4 regions of the Shewanella psychrophila genome follow, and region 1 is predicted to be linked to each of the others. Evidence: predicted binding sites of a transcription regulator. Region 1 holds the regulator's gene; each other region holds the start of a gene.
The links. Region 1 encodes sigma-54, which starts transcription at its own class of promoters, with help from an activator protein. Its sites were predicted from a motif close to GTTGGCACGNNNNTNGNNT; they were not measured.
Positions count from the first base shown of each region.

Region 1 (7,763 bases):
GTTCTGAGTCATATAATCTGCGTCTTTCGAAAATTCGTGCCATCGAAGTGGGTAATTATCTTGTAGCTCAGAAAGTGGAATATGCCAGAGTGAAGTCGGAAGGTATAGGGGAGGCGAGACCAATCGCTAGTAATACTACCGCAGAAGGCAGATCGCAAAACCGCCGTGTGGAGATTATCTTAAGTCCACTGCCTCAAAGTTAATTTCTGTTTACTACAGTTCCTAAAAAGGCTTCCCAAGGGAAGCCTTTTTCTTCTTAAGCCTTAATTTTGAACATTTTGTCCGCTAAAGAATAAAAGTATAATTAGAGTAAAAAGAAGGTGGCCAGCCCGAGGAAGGCGAATAAACCAATCACATCTGTGACAGTTGTTAGTACCATGCCGCCAGCGAGCGCAGGGTCGATATTCATCTTTTTAAGCAGTAATGGGATACTGGCACCGGCAAAACCTGCAACAGTCATATTAATAAGCATGGCTCCGCCTATGAGTGCACCTAAGGCGATATCACCCTTCCAGAGCCATACGGCCGCGAATACCAGTACAGACCATAACAAGCCATTGATGAAGCCGATTGCTAGCTCCTTGCCTATCAGCCATCGAGAGTTACTCTGTCCTATCTGACCCAGTGCAATCCCTCGAATCACTAAGGCTAAAGTCTGATTACCGGCGACACCTCCCATGCTAGGCACTATGGTCATCAGAATCGCGATGGTGGCAAATTGTTCCAGCGTGCCTTCGAACATATTACTGACAGACGCAGCCAAGAGGGCGGCAAATAGGTTGATAGTCAGCCATAGAGAGCGCTGGAGAGTACTCTTTAAAACCGGGCCAAAGGTATCGCTATCTTCATCCATACCCGCCATGCCCATCATGGAGTGCTCGGCATCCTCCCTAATGATATCGACGACATCATCGATGGTTATTCTGCCCAATAGCTGATTATCCTCACCGATCACGGGAGCCGAGATCCAATCGTGGCGTTCAAATAATTGCGCCACTTCGCTGTCATTCATTCCAACTGGAATGCCCTCAAGATCTGAGACCATAATCTCTCTGACAGAAGCGTCTGGGTTACAGGTGAGTAAATCTGAAATTCTGACGCCACCGAGTAAACTGTCACGTTTATCGACGACATAGAAGGTGTCAGTCGCTTCCGGTAACTTGCCCCTAATTCTAAGGTAACGCAGAATCACATCTATGTTAACGTCGGGTCGAAGGGTAACTGTATCGGTATTCATGATACTGCCAGCGGTGTCATCCGGGTAGGATAGAGCCTGCTCCACTCTTGTCCTATCTTGACTGCTCATGGACTGGAGGACTTTATTGAAGACACTGTCTGGTAAGCTACGTAGGATATAAGCGAGATCGTCGGTATCCATGCCTTCCGCAGCTTTCGCGACTCGTTCAGGTGTCATCTGCTTGATGAGGCTATCTTTTAGCTCCTCACCTAACTCATCTAAGATCTCTCCGGTATGATCAAGATCGATTAGTTGCCACAACACCTGACGCGTTCTTGGTGGAGATGATTCTAAAATAAAGGCCACATCCGGCGCTGCCATATCATGGAGCATGTTTCTGACATGGACAAACATACCATTACCAAGGGCCTGGGTGAGCTGATTTAGACGTTGATCTGTTGTTTCACTGTCTAGTACTTCTATCGGCATAGTTGACCCTCCTTTGATGATTTTACGGTTTGTTTTAGACTAGGCTTAACTAGCTAATTTATAAAAGAAAGGACGATTACAGTGTGAGTAGATTAAAGGGTTAGGTTAACTTGCTTCATCAAACTTGGCATCCACTAATGCACATATTGCATCTAGTGCGGCATCGGCATCTTGACCTTCACCTTGTAGCGTGATGGTTTTTCCCATGCCAGTTTCTAGCATCAATAAGCCTAATACGCTGGCAGCTGAGGCTTTCTTCTCTCCCTGCACTATGGTTATCTCAGCGTCAAACTCGGAAGCTAAGATGGCGAGTTTGGTTGCGGCTCTGGCATGGAGACCTAGTTTATTGCATATGGTGACTTGGCGTTCCAATTTAGTCATTGTCCAATTCACGATGACGCGCCTGAATTTTATGCTTACTGTTACCAAATAGCCTAGCTAATTGTTCAGTGACATAAACAGATCTATGTTGACCACCAGTACAGCCTATGGCGATGGTAAGGTAACTACGGTTGTTTCTTTCCAGATGAGGTAACCAAGTCGCAAGTAAGTTTTCTATTTGCCAGATAAACTTATTGACTGTGGGTTGTTGGCTCAAAAATAGTTGCACTGGCTCATCTAATCCTGTCATGGGTCTTAGTTCAGGTTCCCAATGCGGGTTTGGTAAGAACCGAACGTCAAACATAAAGTCGGCCTCGGTTGGCATCCCATATTTGAAGCCAAAAGACTCGAAATTGATCACTAGCTCTTTATCGACACTGCCTAAGAGAATTTCACGGATTTTGTCACTCAGATCATAGATATTCAGGTTTGATGTATCTATGTAATGATCGACCATCTTAGAGACGGGTTCAAGCAGTTCTCTTTCATGCTCTATCGCCTCTTTAAGAGAAGTTTTAGTGCGGGATAGAGGGTGTAATCTTCGGGTTTCACTGTAACGCTTCAGAAGCACTTCATCGCTGGAGTTTAAGAAGAAACTGAGTAATTCTGTACCTTCTGGCAGGTTAGCAAGTTGCTTCTCCAGCTCTTTATCTTGCTCTGGCATATTACGCACGTCGACACTAATGGCAACGAGATCTGTACTGCCCTTGAGTTGTTCGAGCAAGGTATCCATCAGGGGGAGAGGAAGATTATCGACACAGTAGTAACCTAGATCTTCTAAGACCCTGAGTACGACAGATTTTCCCGAACCGGAACGACCGGATACCATCACCAATTTCATTGTGTTATTACCTGATAGAGTTCTGACTCATCTTGAGTTTTTCGTAACTGTTTCACTATAAGCTTGTTATTGAGTTTTTCGGCCATGGATGACAGAGTACTCAGGTGCTGCTCACATTGATCCGCAGGTACTAAAAGTGCAAATAGTATGTCCACAGGTTGTTTATCAATAGCGTCGAAGGAGATAGGCTCTTCACACTTGATTAATACCGCAACCGGCTGACTTATATTGCTTAGCCTACCATGAGGAATCGCAATACCATTACCTATACCTGTGCTTCCCATTTTCTCTCTCGCCAAAAGACTTTCAAAAATCTCTTGTGAGGATAGGGTTGGATACTGGACAGCGGCAAGATCGCTGATGAGTTCCAGTACCTTTTTCTTACTGCCCGGAGTGGCGCAAGTAGTACACTCCGGCTGCAGAATGGTGCTTAATTCCATTATTAATGCTTTGTTAGCTTCTCTTTGTGTTTAATAACCTGACGGTCGAGCTTATCAATCAGGGAGTCGATAGCGGCATACATGTCAGCATTCTCTGACATAGCGAAAACCTCACCACCAGCAAGGTGGAGTTTAGCTTCGGCTTTTTGCTGCATTTTCTGAACATTTAAAATAACGTGCACATTATTGATCTGATCGAAATGTCGTTCAAGCTTAGTGAACTTTTCTTCGACATAATGTCTTAGCGATTTAGTGATCTCTATATGGTGTCCAGTTAGGTTTATTTGCATAGAAATACTCCTCCAGTTTCCGATTGTTTCACTCTTAGGTTGATTTTAGGTAAATCTTTAGGGATTTAACTCACAACATAATTCCCTGTTATACCAGGAGTTGAGCCTAACTATTATCGACTACAGGCCGCTTCTGGTGATTAGCTCACAACATGAGAGCTAATCAGGTCAGTCACTAAACTAGAACTGTTAGTTAGGTATGACCTTATTTCCTTTTTCTACAAACTCTTACGTTGATTCGATGGTGGAATCAACATGGCTTCACGATACTTAGCTATGGTGCGTCTGGCGACCTTAATTCCCTGCTCCGCTAATAGCAAGGCCATCTTACTGTCGCTGAGTGGCTTCTGCTGGTTTTCGGCTGCGACCAATTTCTTTATGAAAGCACGAATAGCGGTAGATGAACACTCTCCGCCATCATCGGTCCCCACATGGCTGGAGAAAAAATATTTCAGCTCAAATATACCCCTAGGGGTGTGCATATATTTTTGTGTGGTGACCCGGGAAATGGTGGATTCATGCATCTCAACGGCTTCGGCTATATCGTTTAATACCATAGGTTTCATGGCTTCTTCACCATACTCGAAGAAGCCTTGCTGGAATTTAACGATACAGTTCGAGACTTTCAGTAAAGTGTCGTTGCGGCTCTCAAGGCTCTTAATAAACCACTTTGCCTCTTGTAGATGCCCTCGAATAAATTGACCATCAGCCTGATTTTTAGTGCTTTTAGCCATGGAAGCATAGTGTTGATTGACATTGATCTTCGGCATATTGTCTGGATTTAACTCAACTACCCAGCGACCTTTCTTCTTGGTCACAGTGACATCAGGGATGACATATTCATCTTTTCCTGGGGTAATTGCCAATCCGGGACGGGGATTAAGTGTCTGGATTAACTCAATGGCTTGTTTGAGATCATCTTCCTTGAGCTTGGTCTTACGCATTAACAGGCGGAAATCACGGCCGGCGATCAGATCCAGGTGGTCTTTTATAAGTAGCCTAGCGTTATCTATGTGTGGGGTTGTATCGGCATATTGTGCTAGCTGAATGATTAGGCATTCACTGAGGTCCCTTGCTGCAACTCCAATGGGATCGAAGTGCTGGATGCGCTTAAGTACGGCCTCTATTTCATCTTGCTCAATTTCAGGATCACCCATGGCTTCGAGGATGTCATCAACACTCTGAGTGAGATAGCCTCTCTCATCTATGGCGTCTATGATGGCCGTCGCTATGGCGAGATCGTTGTCTGAAAACGGTGTGAGATTTTTCTGCCATTCGAGATGTTCATACAAACCTTCGCTAGTCTCACCTTGGAAGGGCATATCGTCATCGCGCATTGCGCCGGAACTCGAATTGGGAGACGCCGTGTAGACTTCATCCCAGGTCGTGTCCATTGGGAGTTCTTCAGGCATTGAATCTTGGGTTAACGCCTCAGAGGTTTCAACCGCTGAACTGTCCAGTGGGCCATCGCTCTCTGCTGTGGCGCTAAAGTCATCTGTGTCAGTGGTCTTGTCTTCACCATTGACCGGGGGGTCGACTTGCTCTTCATCTAGTTCGAGAAGGGGGTTGGAGTCTAACGCTTGTTGGATTTCTTGTTGCAGTTCCAGCGACGATAGTTGCAATAGACGTATAGCCTGCTGCAGTTGTGGTGTCATGGTTAACTGCTGACCCATTTTAAGCTGGAGTGACGCTTTCATTTACCGCTATTCCCTTCATTGTAATTATAAAATGAGAAAGCCTGCTTTGACTTGTTTGGGGTTTCTCTGAGCCCCTAGACCTCAGGCTGAGTCAGCCGAGTGTCGATAATAGCTCATTTCTTGATGCGCTAAGAATGAGCCTCATGATTAACTATAGCTTGAATTGTTCACCTAAGTACACAGCTCGTACTTGCTGATTGTCTAAGATTTCGGCAGGTGTACCTTCAGCGATTAAATTTCCGTGGCTGACGATATAAGCACGTTCACAGACGTCTAAGGTTTCACGCACATTATGGTCGGTGATCAGTACACCTAAGCCGCGACTTTTAAGCTGCAGGATAATTTTTTTAATGTCGATAACTGAGATCGGATCCACACCTGCGAAGGGCTCATCTAGGAGAATAAACTTAGGATTAGCGGCTAAGGCCCTGGCTATCTCGACGCGTCGGCGTTCACCACCTGAGAGCGCCATGCCTTGGCTGTCTCGGATGTGGGTAATATTAAATTCTTCCAGAAGATTCTCGAGTTGTTCCTCTCGGGCATTGTTATCTATGTCTGAACGAGTCTGCAGGACAGCCATAATGTTATCTCGAACCGATAACTTTCTAAATATGCTCGCTTCTTGAGGAAGATAGCCAATGCCCTTTCTTGCCCTCAAGTGCATTGGATCTAAGGTCAAATCGTCATCATCGATCAAGATCCTACCCTTATCACTTTGCACTAAGCCTACAACCATGTAGAAAGTAGTCGTTTTTCCCGCACCATTTGGGCCTAAAAGACCGACGATCTGCCCAGTTTCCACTGTGATGCTGACATCTTGGACCACGGCTCTATTTTTATAACTCTTGGCAAGATTGACTGCCTTTAGCGTCATCTGGCTCATTGTTTTTCCTGCTCGATGATAGGTAGCTGAGTTGGAATTACGTCAGTATTTTCTTCTTGCCCCTTGGCTTGAATGTTATCTTCATCTTGCTTGATTTCAGGTAGTTGAGTCGGCAGTGGCTCAGTGGCGGGTTCTTTCGCCTTATCTTGACTAGTATCCTGATAGTTTTCCGGTTGAATAATGGTGATGACCCTATCCTTGCCTGTACTTTCTGCTATCAACTGCTGCTCAGCTATGTTGTAGCGAATCATATTACCTGTCACTCGGCTACCATCTTGCTCTAGCATGGCATTGCCTACCAAGGTTAAAGTTCTGCTCGATAGCTCGTATCTAATTTCTTTGGCACTGGCAGAAGCTGGACGTCCATCTTCCATTATCTGGGTGTAAGTCGCAGGCTCACCTATGGCGACAAGTGTTTTTCCGCCGCCATCTTCTTTAGAGGAGGCTCTGAGTTCGTCGGCCAAGATCTTGATCGATCCTTGCGTGACTTCCACTGGACCATGAAAGATCATCTGATTATTTTTAATATCGGCTTCTTGACTCGAGGCCGAGATCTTAACTTCTTGCATGAGATCATCTTGCTTTGTAACGCCACTAAAACTTGTGATACACAGTAGCGCTGCGATGATTAAGTTATGTTTGTTCATATCGTCCTTCAAATGTCTTACTTGTCTTATGCACAACGCATATCGAGCGTTGGAATTGTTAGTCTGGGTCTGTTTTTCTAAAATATGGCCTTGGGCTAGTACAAAACAGGCTAATTGACCTCGTATATGCCTTTAACCTTACTCAATAATTGTACTTTTTGAGCATTAAGATCACCGAACAAACCTACGCCCTGGATAAGAAAATCATCTCCTGTGATGTAGACTTCACGATCTGAGGTCATGATCATGGTATGGAGATCTAGCTCCAGATAACTGGTTTTCATGGTTTGGATCGGTTCTTCTGGGCTTATTGAATCGATAATAACATTGTTCTCGAGAACGACTTTACCTGATTTCTTATTGAGTGTTCCCATTGTCGATTGAAGGCGCCATTTTGCTTGACCTCCGTCGGGATAAACCAGGTATATGGGCTGAGTGAAATAGGTCATGTTGGCCTCATCAAAGTGCTCCATATGGGTTGCTGTGACTCGGCTGTTGACTAATCCTTGCTTATTATATTCGACACTGCGTAGGTTATCGGCAATATAATCTGGTCTTAAGCTGACATCGATAGCCACCTCTTCATCGCTCTTCTTGGATTGTACTTGCCAATACAGCAACAAGGCCGTTCCGAAGAAAGCTATGATGGCCAGAGTCACTCTATTCATATACTCATACCCTGAGCGGTATCGAATTTCTCTTGGCTGAGGAGTAGGAGATCCGTTAATTCACGTAAGGCACCATGTCCACCTCTGATGCTAGTGACAAAGTCTGCAGCTTGTTTAACATAAGGGTGACCATCGGCGACACAGACTGAAAGCCCTACCTCTTTCATGACGGGGAGGTCAACCATATCATCACCTATATAAGCCACCTGGTCGGGGGTCACATCATAAAGAGAGAGGAGCTCTTGATATG
Region 1 is NZ_CP014782.1:5,850,986-5,858,748, reverse strand. It holds gene sps_RS25655 (YiaD family glycine zipper/OmpA-like lipoprotein) at 1-203, shown strand, start outside; gene mgtE (magnesium transporter) at 305-1,666, opposite strand; gene sps_RS25645 (HPr family phosphocarrier protein) at 1,772-2,047, opposite strand; gene rapZ (RNase adapter RapZ) at 2,040-2,888, opposite strand; gene ptsN (PTS IIA-like nitrogen regulatory protein PtsN) at 2,885-3,328, opposite strand; gene hpf (ribosome hibernation promoting factor) at 3,331-3,618, opposite strand; gene sps_RS25625 (RNA polymerase factor sigma-54) at 3,837-5,315, opposite strand; gene lptB (LPS export ABC transporter ATP-binding protein) at 5,467-6,198, opposite strand; partial or broken gene lptA (lipopolysaccharide transport periplasmic protein LptA) at 6,303-6,845, opposite strand; gene lptC (LPS export ABC transporter periplasmic protein LptC) at 6,956-7,513, opposite strand; gene kdsC (3-deoxy-manno-octulosonate-8-phosphatase KdsC) at 7,510-7,763, opposite strand, start outside.

Region 2 (7,763 bases), 2.0 Mb from region 1:
TCTGATTGATACAAATTGTCACTCATATCAGAGACCTTATGACCTTTATTGAATCATTAACCTTAATGCTCGCCCTCGCCTATAGCGCAAGCCTACTTTATTGGAGTGGGAAGAAATCGGGAGCATTTGCCACTATCATTCTGGCTATTGGTGCCTGTATAAGCTCTCTGTATTGGCCATTGATGCTCGCGAGTGCTATCGCCGCATCATCTATCTTCTTGCTAACTAAATTTAAACCTGAGCTTGCCAGAGGTGAGCAGAGGATAAATACCCTGCGAGATTCAACTCAACATCTACTGGCACTGTCTATGCTGTTAGTCGGGGTTCAATTTGCGATAAACACTGCATTATTGAAAGCTGGGATCACGCCTTGGCTAATGAGGCCTGATGTCGGCGATGCATTTCTACCCATTGCCGGAGGCATAGAGCTCAAGGCTATTCTGACTCTAGGCCTATGGGATCAGACTCATCCAGCAGCAGCCGTGATGTTAGCCGTGGTCTTGCTGACCGGACTGCTATGCAAGCGTGCCTTCTGCGGCTGGGCCTGTCCCTTGGGACTCGCGGGAGAATACCTGTATAAACTGAGAAAACGTTTCATTAAGGATGAGATGCTACCTCCCGCCTGGTTAGACTGGCCCCTTCGTATGCTCAAATATCTACTGTTGGCCGCACTGATTTACATTATTGTTGGCATGCCAAGCCAGTCGATACCTCATTACCTCAGCGGCAACTATCACAAGATAGCCGACCTCAAGATGGGTCTATTCTTCATCACCCCTGGCTTAGTGACTTTAATCTGCTTCAGCGTCATCTTAGGGCTCGCTACATGGCGACGTCAGGGCTTCTGCCGATACATCTGCCCTTATGGCGCCCTATTAGGTTTAATCAGCTTTCTAAGCCCATTTAAAATAAGAAGGAGTACACAGCACTGCCTGATCGAGTCAAAGGGAATGAACTGTGACAAATGTACACGTGCCTGTCCCGCGAATATCTCAGTCCACACACTGAAGCACATTCGCTCAGATGAATGCCAGGCATGCATGCGCTGCATATCGGCCTGCCCCAAGAAAGAGGCTCTACACTTCAGTACACGCAATGGGATTAAGCTATCCGCAAGAGGATTAACCATAATGCTGTTACTCATTATGTTCCTTATCCCACTAGGCGCCTATGTTGGCGGGTTTTGGCACAGCCAAACTTTGGATGCTGATCGTATCTACTTGATACAGCATTTGAAGTCTATTGGACATTGATTCATTGGCCTTCGAATGAAGGCTGATTTCATTTTCTATGTTTGTACATCTGGCTTAGTTGGTATTGGGGAATGGGTTTGAAGGTCGAACCTTCACTGTAACCTAGACATAATGAAGCCAATCCAATTCCGCTTGGCCTAATTTGAGGCCAACACAATCCCCCTCCTAGTACATCCTGTACTCCGGAGATAAGTACATCTAACCGCCATGATCTATGATATTCCCTATACCATTTAGACATTTCCCATATCCCATATCCCTATGGGTCAAACGGTGCGAATGCCAATAAATGACGACTAAATGGATTTAGGAGCTAGAGTAACGCATGGAACGGTTACCGAATGGATCATTGATGGCCCTATACAAATACCAGTACTTGTCCATCCCTGGGTACTGGCATAATGTTCCCGACATAAAAAAGCCCTGAACATTTGCATGTTCAGGGCTTTTCTTACGAAATTCGAAACCTTACGTTTCGATTAACGTAACCAACTCGAAGAGATTACTTACGGTTGTGACGCTTACGCTCGTTCTCACTCAAGTAACGCTTACGAACACGAATGTTCAGCGGCGTGACTTCTACTAGCTCATCATCATCGATGAACTCAAGCGCTTGCTCAAGTGTCATGTCAATATGTGGAGTCAGTACTTGTGCTTCATCGGTACCCGATGCACGCATGTTAGTTAGCTGCTTACCTTTCAAACAGTTAACTGTTAAGTCATTTGCACGAGCGTGAAGACCAACAACTTGACCTTCATAAACTTCTGCAGCGTGAGTAATAAACAGACGACCACGAGCTTGAAGGTTAAACAATGCGAATGTCAGTGCTTTACCAGTTGCGTTAGAGATCAATACGCCACGAGCACGTTGACCAATATCGCCGCCTTTCACTGGACCGTAATGGTCGAATGAATGGTAAATAAGACCAGAACCTGAAGTAGCTGTCATGAAATCAGTTTGGAAACCAATCAAGCCACGGCTTGGGATAATGAAATCGATACGTACACGACCCTTACCATCCATTTGCATGTCTTTCATGTCACCCTTACGGATACCAAGCTTCTCGATAACGCTACCTTGATGCTCTTCTTCAACGTCAACAGTCAAGTTTTCGAACGGCTCACACATCTCGCCATCGATCTCTTTAACAATAACCTCTGGACGAGAAACTGCTAGCTCGTAACCTTCACGACGCATGTTTTCGATCAGAATTGACAGGTGAAGTTCACCACGACCTGAAACACGGAAACGATCCGGGCTTTCAGTCTCTTCAACACGCAATGCAACGTTGTGAACTAATTCCTGCTGCAGACGCTCAAGGATGTTACGTGAAGTTACGTATTTACCTTCTTTACCAGCGAATGGAGAGGTGTTGACCTGGAAGGTCATAGTTAGCGTTGGCTCATCAACAGATAGCGGCGGTAACGCCTCAACGTTAGTTGTTGCACAGATAGTGTCAGAAATTAACAGCTGACCAAGACCAGTAATAGCAACAATATCGCCTGCGTTTGCAATATCAACTTCGTGACGATCCAGACCCATGTAACCTAATACTTGGCCCATTTTACCGTTACGCTTCTTACCATCAGCACCAATAATAGTGACCTGCTGGTTAGTCTTAACGCTACCACGCTTGATACGTCCAATACCGATAACACCCACGTATGAGTTGTAATCGATTTGTGAGATCTGCATTTGGAAATCACCTTCAGCATCAGCATCAGGTGAAGAAACTTTCTCGACGATAGTCTCGAACAGTGGCGTCATGTCGCCTTCAGTGATTTCAGGGTCTAAACCGGCGAAACCATTCAATGCTGAAGCATAGACGATTGGGAAATCCAACTGCTCATCGGTAGCACCTAAGTTGTCGAACAGATCGAAAACTTGATCAATAACCCAATCAGGACGCGCGCCAGGACGGTCAATCTTGTTGATAACAACAATAGGCTTAAGGCCTAGGGCGAAAGCTTTCTTAGTTACGAAGCGAGTCTGCGGCATTGGACCGTCGACTGCATCAACAAGAAGCAATACTGAATCAACCATAGAAAGAACGCGCTCAACTTCACCACCGAAATCGGCGTGACCAGGAGTATCCACGATGTTGATACGGTAATCATTCCACTTGATGGCAGTGTTCTTTGCAAGAATCGTGATTCCACGTTCCTTTTCAAGATCGTTTGAATCCATCACCCGCTCAGTGGCTTCTCCTCGGGTCTCAAGGGTTCCAGACTGCGCCAGCAACTTGTCTACCAGGGTAGTTTTACCATGGTCAACGTGTGCAATAATGGCGATGTTACGTAAATTCTCTAACACTGATAAACCTCTTACCATCTATATATTGTGGGATATTTGAAACAGCCTTAATAATAGCTGTTGCAATAAAAAACGTGTCATTCTACTCTAGCCGAGGGCTCTCGCACAGGATTATTTTTTAGTCAGCTATGAATAGTATGTTTTGACCGCCTTCGCACCATCATGGTGTTCGCACCAAGATCGATCGCTTAGCGCACCATTACAGTGCAAATGTTCATATCTACGTGCGGCCTGTTGTTTCTGTTTTCTTAAAAATCATAACCTTACGCTTTTGGCACGAGTCTCGCTTATTAAAAGTCAGAATCGCATAAATAGCGCTAAATAGATGTTTAGAAATAAATAAGGCTTAGCCTTTACCCTACTCGGAGACTTAGAATGTCAGCTGAATCAGTTTTACAACAACTCGAAGAATTAGAAGTTAAGTTTGTTGATCTACGCTTTACCGATACCCGTGGTAAAGAACAGCACGTTTCAATCCCTTCGCATCAGGTCGATGCAGACTTTTTTGAAGACGGCAAGATGTTCGATGGCTCATCTATCTCAGGCTGGAAGGGCATCAACGAATCAGACATGGTATTAATGCCTGATCCTGAAAGCTTCGTATTAGATCCTTTCACAGCCGAGACTACTGCCAACATTCGTTGTGACATCCTTAACCCTGGCACTATGACAGGTTATAACCGTGATCCACGCTCTATCGCTAAGAAAGCCGAAGAGTACCTGCTTTCTACCGGCATAGCAGACACAGTATTGATCGGTCCTGAGCCTGAGTTCTTCCTGTTTGATGACGTTAAATACGGCGCCGACATGTCAGGTTGTTTCTACAAGGTCGATGCCGAAGAAGCTGCCTGGAACTCAGGAACTAGCTATGAAGGTGGTAACACGGGTCACCGTCCAAGCGTTAAAGGCGGTTACTTCCCTGTAGCACCGGTCGACTCTTCACAAGACATACGCTCAGCCATGTGTCTGGTTCTCGAAGAGATGGGACAGGTCGTTGAAGCACATCACCACGAAGTAGCAACTGCCGGTCAAAACGAGATCGCAACTCGCTTCAACACGCTAACACTCAAGGCCGATGAAGTTCAGGTACTTAAGTATGTCGTACATAACGTGGCTCACGCTTATGGTAAGACAGCTACCTTTATGCCTAAACCAATCGTTGGTGACAATGGTAGCGGCATGCACGTTCACCAGTCTCTAGCCAAAGATGGTGTAAACCTATTCGCCGGTGACAAGTACGGTGGATTGAGTGAAATGGCCATCTACTATATCGGTGGTATCATCAAGCATGCTCGTGCGATTAACGCTTTTGCTAACCCAGCCACAAACTCGTACAAGCGTCTCATCCCACACTTCGAAGCCCCTGTAATGCTGGCATACTCTGCGGCTAACCGCTCAGCTTCGATCCGTATACCTTTGGTTCCAAGCCCTAAGGGACGTCGTATCGAACTAAGATTCGGTGACCCTATGGCTAACCCATATTTGGCATTCTCTGCAATGCTTATGGCAGGCCTTGACGGAATTCAAAACAAGATCCACCCAGGTGAAGCCATGGACAAAGATCTTTATGATCTTCCGCCAGAAGAAGCGGCTGAAATCCCAACAGTAGCAACTTCACTTGAGAATGCACTCGAGTGTCTAGATACGGATCGTGAATTCCTAACTCGCGGCGACGTATTCAGCAACGATTTCATCGACTCATATATCACGCTTAAGTCTGAAGATGTTGAGCGTGTTAATCAGACAACTCACCCAGTTGAATTCGAGCTTTATTACAGCTTGTAATCTCAATGCTGTGTCCGTGGCCGTAAGTTAATCAGCCACTATTTTAAAGCCCTAAACATTGTTTAGGGCTTTTTCTTATCCTTTCCCCCTTCAGTTTCTCGACTTATCGGTTCATAAAAAATATTAAATGACCTAGAAACAATTAAAATCGCGGTTAAATTGAGCAACTATGTTAGCTTGTGATCAGGATCAGATAGAAGGGACAGTCATGTCTGCAAAAAAATCAGCTCGTTTACCTGCTATATTCACCACCCTTATTCTCCTGTTAATGGGGACATTCAATGCCAATGCCAACACCATAAAATGGCCTCAGGAGGTAACAGCCGAAGAAGGCACTGTGGTTGTCTATCAACCTCAACCCGAATCATTTTCCGGTAACATCCTCCAGGGTCGAGCGGCAATGTCACTCGAACTAATCAATAAAGAAGAGCCCATATTTGGTGCTTTTTGGTTTAGTGCCCGTATCGATACCGATAATGACAGTGCTACAGTCCGGGACGTAAGAGTCACTCGAGTCAAATGGCCTGATTCGACGGACACTGATGAACAAAGGTTTACCCAAGTAGTAGAAAAAGCACTGGCAACAAGTAGCTTCGAAATATCTATGGAGCGCCTCTCTGCCAGTCTTGCCAATGCCAAACAGGAAAAGAAAAGCCTGCAAGCCATCAAAAATGATGCTCCCAATATTCTTTTCCGTCAGCAACTCAGTGTTCTACTATCCTATGATGGTCGCCCTCAATTTAGGGAAATAGAAAATAGTCCCTATGAACGCGCGTTAAATACCCCTTTCGCTGTAGCTCGCAGTACTAAGACTAAGAAAGTTTACCTCAGTAGCGGTACATTCTGGTATGTCGCAGACAACCCAATGGGACCATGGCAAGTAACAGAGTACCCACCTGAAGATTTGGTGAAGATGATACCGACATCCGATCAGGTAAACTCTAATGTCAGCGGCGCTCCGGCTGTGATAGCTGTCGATAAACCCAGCGAACTCGTGGCAACCGACGGTAAACCTGAGTGGAAGAGCCTAACTCAGGGCAAATTACTCTATGTGAGTAATACTGAGACGGCATGGATAAGAGAGACTGCCACTGGCGACATGTACTTACTCCTCTCCGGACGCTGGTTTAAAGCCAAGAAAGAGGCTGGTCCCTGGACATTTGTCCGTGGCGATAAACTCCCAGCGAGTTTTAATGACATTCCACCAGAATCAGATATCGGCGGCTTGAGAGTCTCCGTTGCAGGCACATCAGAAGCCAACCAGGCAATGCTCGATGCACAGATCCCACAAACTGCGGCCATTAAACGTAGCGAAGCAAAACTTAATGTTGAATATGATGGCGAGCCTAAATTCGAATCAATTCCCGGTACCCAAGTCGCTTACGCTGTAAACACAGGTAGTCAGGTACTAAATATTAACGGCCAATATTACGCAGTCGACAACGGAGTTTGGTTCACAGCTAGCTCGGCGAAAGGTCCCTGGAAAGTGGCAGACAAGGTTCCCACAGAAGAATTAGCTAAGATCCCTCCCAGCTCACCAGTCTATAACACCACTTATGTAGAAATATATGATTCCACACCAGAAGTCGTTTACGTAGGGTACACCCCTGGCTATATGTGGTCCTATCCCTATTACGGTGTGCCAGTTTACGGTACTGGCTGGTATTACCCACCTTATTGGGGTCGATACTATTATCCTCGTCCACCGACCTGGGGGCTTCACGTTGGCTACAACCCATGGACAGGATGGAATGTCGGCGTCAGTTGGAGCAATGGTTTCTTTAGCGTAGGTGTAGGCTGGAATGCAGGTTGGGGTAACCACTATTATCCAGGTCGCTGCTGTGGCGGTTATTACGGTGGCGGCAATCGCCGACCAGTGGTTATTAATACAGGCGACATCAATATTGGCAATAGCGTCAGCATAGGTAACCGAACCAATATCTCCAATAAGCTAGTTAAGAATAACAATATCTCCAATAAGCTAGTTAAGAATAACAATATCTCAGCCAACCGTGTGGGTAATAACAACCTCTATAATCGCCCAGAGAATCGTAAGCGTAATGCTGATTCAGTTAAGCTCAATAATAGGTTTAAGCAAGCGACTCATAATACCAATCGTGCCAACGATGTCTTTGCTGACAAGAATGGCAATCTGGCTCGAGATAACAAGGGACAATGGCAGAGCCGTGACAGAGGCAGTTGGACTCCCACACCTGAGACACGCCAGAAAATCGATAATGGATTAAGTAATCGGGACATCAACATGCCTACGACTATGCCAACCAGGCCCAATAATATGAATCGTGAGATAAATACTCGCCATTTAGATCGAGAGGGACTAAATCGTTCTCGCAATGCCCGCCAACACGGCATGGCTAGGGAAGGCAGGAGAGGACGTTAGTAGTAAGCTG
Region 2 is NZ_CP014782.1:3,853,114-3,860,876, forward strand. It holds gene sps_RS16560 (4Fe-4S binding protein) at 39-1,253, shown strand; gene typA (translational GTPase TypA) at 1,756-3,585, opposite strand; gene glnA (glutamate--ammonia ligase) at 3,943-5,352, shown strand; gene sps_RS16575 (carbohydrate-binding family V/XII) at 5,561-7,753, shown strand.
Region 2: the regulator sigma-54 is predicted to act here: its motif matches at 3,838-3,856, upstream of glnA (glutamate--ammonia ligase).

Region 3 (7,763 bases), 1.5 Mb from region 1:
TGGCGAGCACAACGATTAACCCACCTAACATATTGGTCATTGTCGTAATTGCCGATCCTTTCTCTGCGGTTGATGCGACGGTGGGGGAAGCTGCCAATCCACTTGCGAATAACGTGTTAATCATATCTACCCTATTTTAACTTCTTAATACGCTCGGTTTGGCTAATGACATCAGTCAAGCGTATACCGAATTTATCATTGACAACAACCACTTCACCATGGGCAATCAAGGTGCCATTAACCATCACATCCAGAGGCTCACCGGCAACACGATCTAATTCCACTACCGAGCCTTGGTTGAGTTGTAATAAGTTACGAATACTGATGAAGCTACGACCAACTTCCATGGATATTGTCACAGGAATATCCATGATGGTATCGAGTTTCGCTGCATCTTCGGCTGTTAAAGGTTGGCTTTCATCTGTCAGCTCATCAAGTTCGACAGCCTCAGCTTCCTCTATCGCTTGTTCGGCCATTGCTTCAGCCCAATCATCACCTGTATCTTCTGTACTCATTGTCTTTACCTTAACTACTTAATTCAGTTTACTATCTTAACAAGCTACTTCCTTAGTTAAGATAGGATTTATAAATCAGAAATGTCTTTAGCTTTAGCCTTACTCTTACGCGTCACTAAGTTCAATTCAGATTTGACGGTTTCCGGCCGTGGGATTTTTTCGGAGACTCGCAAGGCTAAATTGTCTCTAGTCTTACCCAACTTACACCTATAAGTGGGTAGATCCTCGACACGTAAGACAATATGTTCAGGCAGATCAACTGGAATAATGTCGCCAATTTGAAACTCCATCACATCTTTGAGGGTGATCTCTTGATCTACTATGGTTGCGTCTATGCCGACCTTGATATCCATGATCTCGTCTTTCAGTGCCTGGGACCAGCGCATATCCGTATCTTGGGTATCACTCTGTACACCAGCATCGAGTAGCTCACGTATTGGCTCAATCATGGAATACGGCAAGGTAATGTGGAAATCTCCACCGCCGCCATCCACTTCGATATGAAAAGAACTAATTACCACGACTTCCGTTGGGCTGACAATGTTTGCCATTGCTGGGTTGACCTCGGAATCAAGGTACTCAAACTCGACATCCATCACAGGAGCCCAAGCATCTTTATAATCTTCGAAGATGATTTTTAGCAATAATTGAACGATACGTCTTTCCGTTGGAGTGAATTCACGACCTTCAATTTTGGCATGAAAACGTCCATCGCCACCAAAGAAGTTATCCACTAAAATGAAGACTAATCTTGCCTCCATGGTGATGAGCCCCGTTCCTTTTAGCGGGCTAAATCTCACCATATTCAGACTGGTCGGAACAAACAGAGTGTGAACATATTCGCCGAATTTGAGCATTTGCACGCCATTAATGGAAACTTCAGCCGCTCGGCGCATCATATTAAACATACTGATGCGCAAGTGTCTGGCAAACCTTTCGTTCACTATCTCTAAGGTCGGCATTCTTCCGCGAACAATACGATCTTGAGAAGAAAAATCATAGGAGCGAGCATCAATCTCGCCCTCTTCAACTTCATCTTCATCAACGTCATCTACACCGTGTAGTAACGCATCAATTTCGTCTTGGCTTAATAGATCACTCACAATAATGCCTTTATTAAACAAAAATAGGGAAACGAGCTAACTCATACAAGCGCGGCTTGAAACCTCGTTAGCATAAATCAAAAACTAAAAAATTAATCTTGGATTGTTCTCATGCACTACTGCATGACGAAACCAGTAAACAGGACTTTCTCAACGACTTTACGCCCTGTCACAGGTTGTAGCGTATTCTGAACATTGAGTAAGGCCAATTGACGCATCTCGTCTTTACCGGCAAGGGTGCTTAACTTTTGAACATCGGCACTACTAAATGTCGTCAGTAGTGCATCTTCAATCAAGGGGATGTGTTTCTTAATTAATACATCATCGTCAGAGCCGCGCACCATCAACTGAACTTTAATCTCTACCAACCTGGCACGATTCGCCCCCGGCAAGTTAAACAGGAATGGCCTAGGCATCCCCACATAGAAAGCCTCACCTACATTCATAGGCTCTTGAGTTTCTTCGGTGCCATCAGTATTTTCACTGTTTGCAGTGCTATCGCTTGCCCCCATGAAAAACCACAAGGCCCCGGCTATAATTAGCACTAATACGAGTCCGACAACACCGAAGACAATCAGTTTTTTCTTACTTTTCGGGTCTTCATTTTCTTCAAGTTCTAAGGATTCTTCTTCGGCCATTTCATTTCCCTTTAGGCTTAAGTCTGATGCAATCTTGTTATAATAGACCAAGGGTTAATGTCTTTTTACCCATCAAGGATCTAATTTTGCTATAGACTACCTTCTTATGCGTAATAATCTATACCTGAACGATAACTAGATGCCTGATTTGAGCTTAATAGTGACTCATCTGCAGATATTTCATCCAGTTCAGAGTCATAACCCTCTTGTGAATGCTCCGAATGACCCGTTTCACCTTGATCTTTTCCCGAATCACGTTGAGAAACTTGGCTATCAGAGAGTTGCAAGCCTTGTTCAGCTAATAATTCCTTCAATCTAGGTAATGCTTGCTCAACTATGTCTCTGGTCTGATGCTGGGCAACTTGAAAGTGCACTTGAGTCTGATCACCCTGGACTTGAATTCTAATCATTAATGACCCCAGTTCAGGGGGGTCTAACCTGATTTCAGCATGTTGGATCCCTTGACTCACCATAGTCACTAGCTGTTGCTTCATCACTGGAGAGAAACGCTGGATCATTTCCTGCATCTGGCTCTGAGTGTCATTATTCTGTCTTAAAACCAACTGAAACTGGGGGATTTCTGATTTACTCTGTGATGTTGAGCCTATTTGCAACCCTGATAAGGTTTTGATGTCAGTATTAGACGTGGATGACGTGTCACTTAGCGTAGTCCCCCCATCTAAACTGGATTTCAAGGGATTGAGCTGTACCGATAACTCAGCCCCTTTAAGCTGTTGCTCAGCCTTAGTCATCGCTTCAACAGGAAGCTTTGTACTCCCCTGATCTATTTGATTTTCCGTACGGGTTAACACATCATTCCCTGCACCTTGATGGGTCAAGTTAACCTTACCTATATCCTTGAATCCGACCGATTTATCAGAGGTTTCCGCTTCAGACAATGGCAAGTTATTTGTTGACTGTATAAGGCCTGCACTTCGGCTTTCATGGCCTTTACGGATCTCCCCTCCAACCACAGCAGAGCCCACGCTCACAGTCTGGGAGTCTGAACTTGTCACCGTGGAAATTAATTGAATCAATTTTTCAGGGGGTAAAAATGCTAATTCCGCCTCAGATAAACCTGACTCTAGTACTAGCTTATCAATAAGGTTTTTATCCAGAGGAACCTGAGTATCAGGATTTATGAGTAAGGTCTCTAACTCGACATTTGATACTGTCTGGGATTGCTCGGTCCCAACAATATCGGCTATTACTTCATCTGCTTGTATTGTCTCTTGCGCGGGAAAATTGAGTTCTGTATTTTCAGCACCATCCACCACACTCAGTAAATAGTCGTCTAATGTGGGATCACTTGTCGTTTTTTCACTGCCTTCCAACGGCAAACTATCGCCGCTGTTGTCTAGGTTAGTATTTGCCTCTAACTGACTGGCCAAATTTATCTGGGCTAAAACATGATCAACATTGCTTACAGCATCATCGACAGCTTGGGGGTCACCCTCTAGCGCAGCCTCATCCCTCTCTACATTAGCCTGTGAGCTTTCTGTAGCAGACATCTTTTCAACATTAGCATTTTTAGCTCGATTTGACTCTCTAGCTTGAGTGTTCGCTTGTTCTAATGCCGAAGAAAAGTCATTACTTTCAGATGATTGGGCACGACTTTTATCACCTTGTTTTATCCCGCCTACAGATAAGTTATCGGATACATTGTCTTTATTCGTTAAGAGTATATTTGTCATTTTCTGCATGAAGCCTCCAACAAGGCTGATAGTCAATAAACATAAGAGCTATTTTTTAGAAATCAAAGATGCTAGAACTATATCGTTAAACTGTGTTGTCAAAATAGTGGCCTAAAATCAAATACCCACAACTCATTCAATAGAGCATGCAATAAAAGCGCCAATATTGGTCACTTTATTGGGGAAGTATACTGCATCGACATAACGTCATATCAGCGCACTTTTTTCCTATAGAACTGCTGTGATGCAAACTCATCCACCATTTTTTGTTCTAGCCTCAATTCCGCTTCCCTAGCCTTCAGCGCTTTATGCTCTAACAGCAACTCAACAGCCTTACGTTTTTGTTGTTTCTCTTGCCAGTACTGCTGCCTGTGTTCTCTTTGATTATCGGCTTCGGTGACTGAAGTAACCTGCTTGGTGATTGCTTCATCTACTTGGCGTACAAATTGATGAAATTGGTGATAATAACTGGCACTGATATTCTTACCATGATGGCTCTCCATCTGTTTCATATAATCTAAGCGATAGTTTCGCAAAGCCTCAAGTTGGCTTAGGCACTTTTGAAGTGCGAGTTGAGCTGACTTTAATTGCAACGCCGCCTGCTCCTCTGCCTCGCTAGTCAGTTTCAATACAGTAAGAAGAGGGTCATGCTTAGCCATTTATACTCCAGAAAAAGAAGGTCCTAGAAACTAGAAACTGATCATACCTTACACTGCGCACTCAACTGAGAAAGCATAAGATGACTTGAATCAAAACTAAGTGCTTCCTTCATCGTTTGCCTTAAAAATGCGTTCATCGCGGGTTGAAGCCGTATTGCATTATCAATTCTTGGGTCGCTGCCCTGAGTATATGCCCCAATAGAGATCAGATCTTTGTTCTGTTGAAATAGGGAATAGACTTGTTTTACTCGCCTCATTGACTCCAGATGCTCAGTATTAATCACCATAGGGGCAACACGGCTAATCGAGGCTTCGACATCGATGGCGGGGTAATGACCTGAGTCGGCTAATGATCTCGACAAGACTATGTGCCCATCTAAGATTGCTCTGGCCGCATCAGCAATGGGATCCTGAAGATCATCCCCTTCAGTTAATACAGTATAAAACGCTGTGATAGAGCCCTGACCCGGACCACCATTTCCTGCTCTTTCGACCAATTTGGGTAACTTAGCAAACACCGAAGGCGGATAACCTTTGGTTGCTGGAGGTTCACCGACCGCCAGTGCTATTTCTCGCTGAGCTTGGGCATAACGGGTTAGGCTATCCATGAGAAGCAATACGTTATAGCCCAAATCTCTAAAATATTCAGCAATTCGCGTCGACGTTTCACAGGCTCGAAGACGCATAAGTGGAGAAGTATCGGCGGGAGCCGCTACCACAACAGACCGTGCACGTCCCTCTTCCCCCAAGATTTCTTCGATAAACTCTTTAACTTCACGGCCACGCTCTCCGACTAACCCAACCACTATGATGTCGGCAGTAGTCCCTCGCGTCATCATACCCAGCAGCACACTTTTACCCACACCAGAACCAGCAAAGAGCCCCATCCGCTGGCCTTTACCGACGGTTAGCATGGCATTGATCGCCCTAACGCCGACATCTAAAGGCTCAGTGATCGCTCTGCGAGCTAAGGGGTTGATAGAAGGTGAATGTCTCGGTGCTTTTTGATCGGTTTGTAATCGGCCTAAACTGTCTAAGGGTTGACCATTACCATCGAGTACACGCCCCAGTAATGCCAGTCCCACATTGAGTCCAGTTTGCTCACCTAAGGGGGTGACCCTAGCGCCGGGTAAAACACCTCTTAACTCTTCTATAGGCATTAAATAGAGAAGCTCATCGTCGAAACCTATCACTTCGGCCACCAAGTCCCCTGCCAAGGTTTCTATGCTACAAAGACTCCCTATCGGGGCTCGACAGCCTGTAGCTTCGAGCGTTAGCCCTACCACCCGAATCAACTGTCCACTGGCCTCGGGCACAAATGGATAAACCTTATCATGCTGCAGTCTGATTTTAGTCAGTAGCTGGCTTTGGCGGTTGCTCATCTTGTTTTACGCCTTCTGAATCTCTAGGTGCTGACACATTTTCTTCATGAGTACTAAGTATCTCTTTTTGTGCACTAGGCTCACTCTCCACATCACTAGACTCTACATCGCCTGATGACGTCAGTTCCCCGAGTTGCCCTTCTATTTCATCAATTACATTCTGCTGAATTTCATGGCTAGTGTGAGATGATAAGCCCTGCTGTTGCTGCTCTTGTGATTGATTGAGATGTTGAAGATGATGGTTCATCTCCTCAAGCACTGTGCTTATCCTCTGTTCCAGTCGCATATCGACACTACTTCGATGACTGTTAATGACACAATCACCAGGTGACAAGCTTGGGTCTGCTTCCAATTCCCATCGGTTTTTTTCCAATTGATTAGCACTATAGAGTTCTTGAACCAATTGGTGATCATCCGGATGTAAACGAATAGTGATCCCTTGCTCCTTCAATGGGAGTGAATCAACACCTTGCCTCAGTGCTGCCAATATGTGCTCAGGGTGAGTTTTCAACTCGTGACCAATAACGGCGCGGGTTAATTTCATCGTCAGGGAGAGTAACTCTTGTTCAATCTCGGTATCTAACAGGGCTAAGGGCTTTTCAAATTGTTCCAGCAAGGACTCAAATCGTGAAATTAAGACTTTAGCTTTCTCTACACCTTCGCTGTGACCCTGCTCAGCCCCCTGTTTCAGGCCCTCTTCATGGCCCTGTTTCAACCCCTCTAGTCGGCCGCTTTCTACCCCGGTCTGAAAACCTTCTTCTTTTCCCTGAGCAAAGCCTTCTTGCTCGGCTTGCTCACGAATTTCTTCTATTTCAGTTAATGTCGGCGGCAAAAAAGATTGGGGTTCATCTACATCGGCTTTATATTCCCCTGTACGACCGAACAAGTTTGAGACACCTTCGGGAGTTGCAACTGTTACATCGGGGATTTGCCAATGTGTGAACTCAACCTCAGAACGACTCGATTCCCCCTCTGCCGGCTTACCTTCACAGTCTGTTTTCATTATAAGAACTCTTCACCGCCACCACCGCCTAACATAATCTCACCACTATCACTTAAACGCCTAGCAATAGATAAGATCTCTTTTTGAGCGACTTCAACTTCACTTATCCTGATTGGCCCCATGGCTTCTAAGTCATCATTTAACAACTCAGCCGCTCGCTTAGACATATTACCCAAAATCTTATCTTTGAGTGCATCATCGGCGCCCTTGAGTGCCTTCATCAGAACATCTTGTTGAATTTCGCGAAGCAGCACTTGAATACCTACGTCATCCACGTCAATCAGATTCTCAAAGACAAACATCAGATCTTGTATCTGTTGCGCCATCTCTTCATCTGACTCTCTCATGGTCTCCATGAGCTGACTCTCAACATTGGTGTCCAGATAGTTCATAATACCAGCTGCAGCTTTTAAACCGCCCATCTTAGCAGCCTGAGCACCGCCTTGACCTGCAAACTGTTTCTCCATGATATCGTTTAATTCCTGGAGTGCCGCGGGTTGAACCTCTTCTAAATTTGCGATGCGCATCATAAGGTCAAGACGTGTATTCTCAGGAGACTGGGCAAAAATTTCTGCCGCCTGATCGGGTTCCAGATAGGAAAGCACGATAGTTTGGATCTGCGGGTGCTCATTTTGTATGATGGTCGCCACTTGACGAGGATCCATCCACTTGAGTGAATCCAATCCTTTAGCACCGCTACCCATGATGATCTGTTCGATTAAATTACCGGCCTTATCTTCACCTAGCGCCGCCGTTAAGGCCTTTCGAA
Region 3 is NZ_CP014782.1:4,315,088-4,322,850, forward strand. It holds gene fliO (flagellar biosynthetic protein FliO) at 1-124, opposite strand, end outside; gene fliN (flagellar motor switch protein FliN) at 132-515, opposite strand; gene fliM (flagellar motor switch protein FliM) at 584-1,618, opposite strand; gene fliL (flagellar basal body-associated protein FliL) at 1,735-2,256, opposite strand; gene sps_RS18605 (flagellar hook-length control protein FliK) at 2,361-3,959, opposite strand; gene fliJ (flagellar export protein FliJ) at 4,163-4,609, opposite strand; gene fliI (flagellar protein export ATPase FliI) at 4,651-5,991, opposite strand; gene fliH (flagellar assembly protein FliH) at 5,960-6,994, opposite strand; gene fliG (flagellar motor switch protein FliG) at 6,994-7,763, opposite strand, start outside.
Region 3: the regulator sigma-54 is predicted to act here: its motif matches at 4,097-4,115, upstream of sps_RS18605 (flagellar hook-length control protein FliK).

Region 4 (7,763 bases), 1.5 Mb from region 1:
AACTCCCATCGGTGTTCAAATTATTACGTTTCTTGTTTAAGAATATCTTTCCAGATTTAACTAGTTTGCTAATAATAAAATTGCGTAAAGGCATTGCCGAGTGGCAATGCCTTTACGCAATGAAAAATAATAAGCAGATTATCTGATCTGCAAAATAGTCTGTTGCAAGGTATTATTGACTTCCAGTGTTCTAGAGTTAGCCTGGAAGTTTCGTTGAGCAGAAATTAAATCCACCAGCTCTGTAGTCAAGTCCACATTCGATTGCTCTAATGCAGATGAGCGAATACTACCGAAGGTACCGCTATTGGCCTCACCTGCCAGTGCCAATCCCGAGTCCAGACTGGCCTTCCAAGAAGTGTTACCCACTTGGGTCAAGCCTTGTTCATTGGCAAAACGTGCCAGCGCGACTCGAGCCAAAGCCACTGTAGAGCCATTACTGTAACTGGCATTAATCAAACCATCGGCGCCGACTTCAACATTGGTTAGACGACCAACCGTGGTACCATCCTGACTTAACTCAGTCACTTCGAACGTTGAGGCATATTGAGTTGGATTATTAAAGTCTATGGTAAGAGTTTGGGTGCCATCAGTACCGGGACCCAACACTCCTGCACCACCAACCCCAAGCTGCACAGTTGTGATGATGGCAGGATCGGTTGTTGTATGGGCACCTGTATCATTAAACTTAATTACGGATCCTTCCCAACCACCAGCAGTTACTGCCGGAGTACCTATAACATCTGCCACACCATTGCCAGTAGTATCTTGATCGTAAGTACCTGCAGCACCTGCTAAATCAACTTGCAGGCCATCCACTGCATAAAAGGCTACCCAGTTACTCTCACCGGTATAAGCTGCATTAGGAGGACGTACAAAATAGGTCGTCATAATGTGCGGCTCACCTAAGGAATCATACATAGTCACCGCAGTGGAATTGTTATAGGTATCACGATCGTTGGGATCGAACAAAGCAGGGTCTAAAGTAGAATCTGCGGCATTAAGGTTCATCTGAATGCCAATATTTTCCGTCTTCTGGGGACTACCTGCAGTATCAGGGATCCTAACGGGCTTAGTCGTGGTTAAGCTGACTGAAGTCGAATTCCCATCTTTGTCGACAGGAAATGTCTGTAGATAATTTCCTTGTGAGTCAACTAGATAGTCTGAAGAATTAACTTTAAATGCGCCCGCTCGTGTAAAGGAATGGTCTTGAGCTTCAAGCTCTGACGAAGTCACGAAGAATCCACCACCATTGATTGCCATATCCAGTGCATTATTAGTGAATTGTAAACTACCTTGGTGAAATTGCTGAGCAACCTGACTAGTGGTTGCACCACCACCGACTGCCGTTTTACTATTAGCAAAGATAGAATTCGCGTATACATCGGCGAACTCAGCACGGGATTCTTTAAAGCCGATGCTATTCACATTGGCTATATTATTGGCCGTGGTATTTAGATCTTTCTGCGCAGCTGCGATGCCACTCAATGCAATGTTAAACGACATAATTCACCTCGATTCATTATTTCAGCCAATGTAACCACCATCGACATTCAATTCATAACTGCAGGCAAGAACATATTCACCCAGTTAAAATTCATTATTTCAGCTGATGGAATCCACCATCGACATTCAATTCATTATTTCGGTCAATGTAACTAACACTGACATTCAATTCAGTACAGCAAGCCTAGAAGCAAGATCACACCTCAGAAACCGCCAATACGTCACCGAGTTTAATGCCACCGATACCCCGTAAATTCAAGATAGAACCTGTAGACGCTGTACCCAATGAGACACTGGTAACATGAGCATAAGTAGAGACTGCCAGCTCTTCACTCTGGCCATCGACTCTGCCGCTGGCTTTAATCGAGTAAGTGCCGCTTGGCATCGCCTCACCATTTTTGTCCAAGCCATCCCAGGACACATCGACATTACCGCCTTGGCTTCCATCAAGCTCAAAAGTAGTGACCAGTTGCCCTTTCTCATCTTCGATACGTACCACTATGGTCTCGATAGACTCAGGCGTACTCACCACTCCTTTAAGCACGGGGTCTTCCGCTGAAAGGTGACCTGTATCAGATGGGATCAATACTTTCTGGCCCACAAGCCCTGATGCTTGTAATGCCTGACTAGAAGTCATCACTGTATTAAGATTGACAATCTCATCATTGAGATTGCTAATACCATCAACGGTAGAAAATGCGGCCATTTGGGCAATCATCTGATCGTTATCGACAGGTTTAAATGGATCTTGCATCGACAGTTGTTGACTCAAGAGAGAGAAAAAATCCTCTTGAGTCAGCTCTTGATTATTTGCCTCCGGTATTGAATTCTCTTCAGGCAGACGAATGGCGTCAAGAAACGGATTTCCCGTTGATGTCTGCTCTGTAGACTGCGTGGCAGCCGATTGCACTGCACCGGATGTGGCTTGTTTTGACGGCGCAACTGACTGAGTCGACGTTTGAGACTGTCCACTAAGTGGCTGTGCATTATTAAGTGGGTTGATGAGGCTCACTTCTTACCTCCTATTATTTGCCAATTCTTAGTGTTTGCTGAAGCATAGATTTAGCCGCTTCAGCCACCTGAACATTCATTTGGTATGATCTGGATGCCGAAATCATATTAGCCATCTCTTCCATCACATTGACGTTAGGTTTATAGATAAAACCATCCCCGTCCGCCATTGGGTGATTGGGGGAATACTCTTTCAACAAGGGCGCATCACTTTCTACAATGCCCTTAACTGCAACTGATTGTGACGATTGCTGTTGATGGCTGGCTTTAGCCATTTCGGCTTCAAAAATGGGGTGACGAGCACGGTAGGTCTTATCAACACTACTTGAAACAGAATCGGCATTGGCAAGGTTACTTGCTGTGGTATTCAATCTTACTGATTGAGCCGACATGCCAGAGCCTGCAACATTAAAAATATTAAATAGACTCATAATTAATCTCCCCTTAATGCTTTCTTCATACCAGAAAACTTACCGTCAAGAAAACCGAGTGACATCTGATATTCGAGTGCATTTTGCATAAATTCTGACTGTTCCTTTTGCATATCAACCGTATTTCCATCACCGGTATCAGGTTGATTTGGCACTCTATATCCATAACTTTGTTGTGATAATGCTTCCAAATCAAAATGTCGACTATCGCTACGGCTCATAGCCAAACCACCTTGCCTGCTGGTTGCCGCTTGTAATGCCTTATCAAAGTCGACATCACGAGCCTTATAATGAGGAGTATCGGCATTGGCAATATTAGATGAGATAACTTCAGCACGTTGGGCTCTGATACCTAATGTGTATTGATGCACACCCAATGCATTATCAAAATTAATCGCCATAAAATTGCCTCCTGAACTCGATGTTATAAATAAAGCAATAGTCGTGCCATAAAGATGCATGGATTGAGTCTAAAAAATACTAGGCTCCTAGACACTCCAAAGCGCACATCAAAGACGTCCGAAACCTAACAAGTTCAAACTTGGTCGCCCATTTGAGACCAAATACTTTTATCTTGATGTGAGTTTTGCTCGAGGAAGCCTCGAAGAGCCTGAGACATGGCGTCTCAGTAGAGGTAGATGGGTATTGGTTAGCCGTATAAGGAAGGCAATGATATCGAACAGAAGGTGTCAGCCCATGTAGCCGGCACTAAGTGCCGTCCATGGTTAAATTTTCTTCTGATAATAGATGCCAGGGTTACATCTGATCATATCAAATTCTTCGGTTAACCCTGCGATGGACTCAGAAGCGCCAAGAAAAAGTATGCCCTTCGGGTTCAAAGCGGCAGCAAATTGCCGCAATATTTTTGCTTTTGCCTCCGGCGCAAAGTAGATCAACACGTTGCGGCAGAAAATAATGTCGAACTTACCGAGTAAGGTATAACTCTCAAGCAGATTATGGGCTCTGAAGTTAACAAATTTCTTCACGTTGTCTTTAATCACCATAGTTCCGGATGTCGTAGGATCAAAAAACTGACGCTTTCTCTGATCTGACAATCCTCGGCCTAAGGCTAAATTATCGTATTCACCATTTTTACACTTTTCTAGCATAGAGGGTGACAAGTCTGTGGCTAATATTGACGCGCTACCTGGTAAGGTACCAGGTCGCTTCTGTTGGTATTCCAAAATCGTCATGCTCAACGAATAGGGTTCTTGTCCCGACGAACAAGCCGCCGACCAAATTTTAAGAGGCCGACCCAATTTGGAATATTCAGGTAAGAGTGCATTCGATAGAAGCTCGAAAGGATAACGATCTCTGAACCACAAAGTTTCATTGGTCGTCATAGCATCGATCACTGCCGCCCTAAGCTGACGCTCTGTGGGCTTCATCGAATGCCTAACGACTTCAGTAAGTGATGGAAGGTTGTACTTGCCCATCAAAGGCGCCAACCTACTACGCACAAGATACTGCTTATTATCGCCCAGCACTATACCGCTGTGTTGCTCCAGAAAAAGTCTAAATTGTGTATATTCGGTTTCAGCGAGTGATTTATTCGGCACCTTGATATCCTAATATCAAAAAAACAGCTATAACGATCTAACTAAACTCAACGAGATTCAATTCGAGCGCAGTTTTATACACGAGCGAGTCACAAGAAACAAGCTTAATATACCCTATACGCTCTACTAATAATCATTATAGACTCAAATGCTTATTTACAGCAGCAGCAAGTTCATCTGGATTAAATTTAGCAATAAAATCATTTGCTCCAACCTTCTCAACCATAGCTTGGTTAAATACCCCGCTCAAAGACGTGTGCAGCACCACTTTAATATTCTTTAGCTTAGGATTGTCTCTAATCTCTGCTGTTAAGGTGTAGCCGTCCATTTCAGGCATCTCAATATCTGAGATAATTAATGGGATCTCGGTTGACACATCGTCCATCTCGGCACCGATGGCCTTCAACTTTTCCAGAGCTTCTCTTCCATCTTTGGCTGTATCTATCTGCAGACCTAATGATACCAATGCCCTAATAATCTGTTTACGAGCCACGGCCGAATCATCAATGACCATGATATGGAAATGTTTTTCTCTATCTATGGTTAACAGTTCATCGACTTCTTGACTGATCTCGGTTTTAACCGGTGAAATCTCATCAAGTATCTTCTCAACATCGAGTATTTCTACAAGCTCCCCTTCAATCTCTGTCACAGCCGTGAGATATGAGAACTTTCCAGCTCCTTTTGGCGGTGGCAATATCGCTTCCCAGTTCATATTGATGATCCGCTCTACCGAACATACCAAGAAGCCTTGAACACTCCTGTTGTACTCAGAAATAATGATAAAACAACCATCGATACTTTCAACTGGTCTCCCCCCTGTCGCTGCACTCAAATCGATGACTGAAATCGTTTGACCACGAATATGGGCGACCCCTTTCACAAAAGAGTTTAACTTAGGAAGGCTGGTAAGAGGAGGACATTGCAGTACCTCTTTCACTTTAAAAACATTGATGCCGTATCTTTGACGACCATTAAGTTTAAATAACAATAACTCTAAACGGTTCTGACCGACTAACTGTGTTCGTTTATTCACTGACTCAAGAATACTTGACATAATCCGCTTGCCTTGTCGTCTTTTAAATGTCACCAAATACTCATAACTTTACGAGTACTAGGCATACTAATTGCTTACTTACTTATAAGTGTTAAATATCTCACAACTTGACCCTTTATAGTCAAGTTTATGGCGCCTTAAATTTATTTTTGAGAAAGGCGAATTTTTCGGTCACTAAGAAAGTATAGGTGTAATCTAGCTCATCAAGCTAGTCTATTCATTATGAAAGTAAAATATGTCCTCTTTTCTTTGATATTCTTGTCAAATCACGCTTTAAGCACACAAGCTGCGAGTGTGCCCTCTTTATCGGCCATATCCCAATTAGCGATAGGGGCAGTCGAAAAAAAAATAGATGTCGCATCACATGCAAGAGTAAACATTACCCCACAAAGTCTGGACACACGACTTAAGCCACCCTCATGTTTCCCACCGATAACAGCGGAATTGGCCAGTAACAGAGCGATTAAACGCAACAACACGGTAAAAATAACCTGTAAAAGTCCACAACTTCAATACCCTTGGCAAATATTCATCTCCGTAAGAGTCGACATTCTTTACCCGGTTGTTGTTGCCAGAGCAACGTTGGGTCCAGGGGATTTAATTGCTAAAGGCGACATTGTCGTCAAGTATGTAGAGCAAACTCTTTTGCGGGGCCAGCAATTCAATACTCTGGACGAGGTTGTTGGTACCAGAGTAAAAAGAAGAATGGCGCCCGACCAACCTATATTCAGTAATAACCTTTGTTTCGTCTGCAAAGGAGATTCAGTCTCCATTTTTGCCCGCACAGATAATTTTGAGATAAAAACCGTCGGAGAAGCGCTGCAGGATGGTAATTTAGGTGATAGAATTCGTATTAAGAACACCTATTCAAATAAACGTGTAGATGCAAGAGTCATAGATGTAGGCAAAGTAGAGGTCAGAATGTAATTTTGCTTAAATTTAATTAAAGCTCAGGATATCACTGCCGATATACCATTATGTTCTTTTATTTTTTAATTGTTGGAGCCAAATATGGCTATTGAAATGAAGCAAGTAAACACTGCAGTAAACACTCACATTGGAAAGTCTCCTGCACATAAAAGCAGTGAAAAAACCAATGATGATTCCGTCAACTCTTTGAGCACACCACCTAAGAGTGACTCCGTCTCTTTGACTGCTCAGGCTCAAAAACTACAAAGTACTCAAGCCAAAATGACAGATATTCCGGAAATTAATGAACAAAAAGTTCAAGAAATAAAACTGGCAATCGCAGAAGGTCGCTATAAAATTGATCCTGAAAAACTGGCGACTAACATCGCTCAGTTTGAAAATGATCTAAAGGGAATGAGCTAGTAACATTATGAGCCAGATAAACGACATCATCGAACTTCAGTTCGAGCTACTTAATAAGCTAAAAGTAATCATCAAAGATGAGAAAGCTGCGCTGATCAATCAAGATGCAGATCTTCTACTTTCGTTGGCGAACGCCAAGGCAGGATTACTCGATGAGCTAAAAAGCAAAGATGAAGCTTTATCCCTACATGCTGATAAAGCCTTACTTACCAGCGATGTACACTTATCAGCTCGAGTGACATCGGTCAAAACCCTGCTGGATGAATGTAAGCAACTGAATAGTGAAAACTCCAGCCTTATAGAGCTTCATATCGCAAGTATGAATCGCTTCTCTCAGGCACTGCAAGTTAGCCGAAACTCAGCGAGCTTGACTTATAATGACAAAGGTAAGACCTCGTCAACATCTACCTTGGGGAATGATATACAAGCTTAACGTTCCACCTGAGACCCTCAGTCATCGTTCCCCTCTAACGCTAATAAGCCACTCCAACGGCAAAACTCATCTCAATCAATAGCCAGTAAAATGCAACAGCCAATGGCGAGGATGTAGCTGTCACTCCCACACACAGCCCCCCTAAACAGTAGTATCATCAAGAAGGACACTGTTCGTCAAAGAGTGAATTCACTGGAGATGCATTGTCTGAAAAGCCATAAACGAGCTAGGAAGCTAGAAAGTCATGAACGAAGTCGGGGAAAAGTAAAAGGCTCTTGGAGAATAGATAAAAGAGTCAAAAACAGAAAACCTACTTATCTTCTGTCTTGTGACCAATGGGAAAGCTTAAAAGTAAGTGATCTCTTTTATCTTTTGCGGTCTATTTTGCTGCTGATACAAAGCCCATACTACAGAAAAATCTAACTCGAGCTCAGTCA
Region 4 is NZ_CP014782.1:4,345,674-4,353,436, forward strand. It holds gene flgE (flagellar hook protein FlgE) at 139-1,503, opposite strand; gene flgD (flagellar hook assembly protein FlgD) at 1,700-2,515, opposite strand; gene flgC (flagellar basal body rod protein FlgC) at 2,529-2,945, opposite strand; gene flgB (flagellar basal body rod protein FlgB) at 2,948-3,346, opposite strand; gene sps_RS18745 (CheR family methyltransferase) at 3,671-4,510, opposite strand; gene sps_RS18750 (chemotaxis protein CheV) at 4,641-5,561, opposite strand; gene flgA (flagellar basal body P-ring formation chaperone FlgA) at 5,784-6,488, shown strand; gene flgM (flagellar biosynthesis anti-sigma factor FlgM) at 6,573-6,893, shown strand; gene sps_RS18765 (flagella synthesis protein FlgN) at 6,901-7,326, shown strand; gene sps_RS18770 (LPP20 family lipoprotein) at 7,672-7,763, opposite strand, start outside.
Region 4: the regulator sigma-54 is predicted to act here: its motif matches at 5,619-5,637, upstream of flgA (flagellar basal body P-ring formation chaperone FlgA).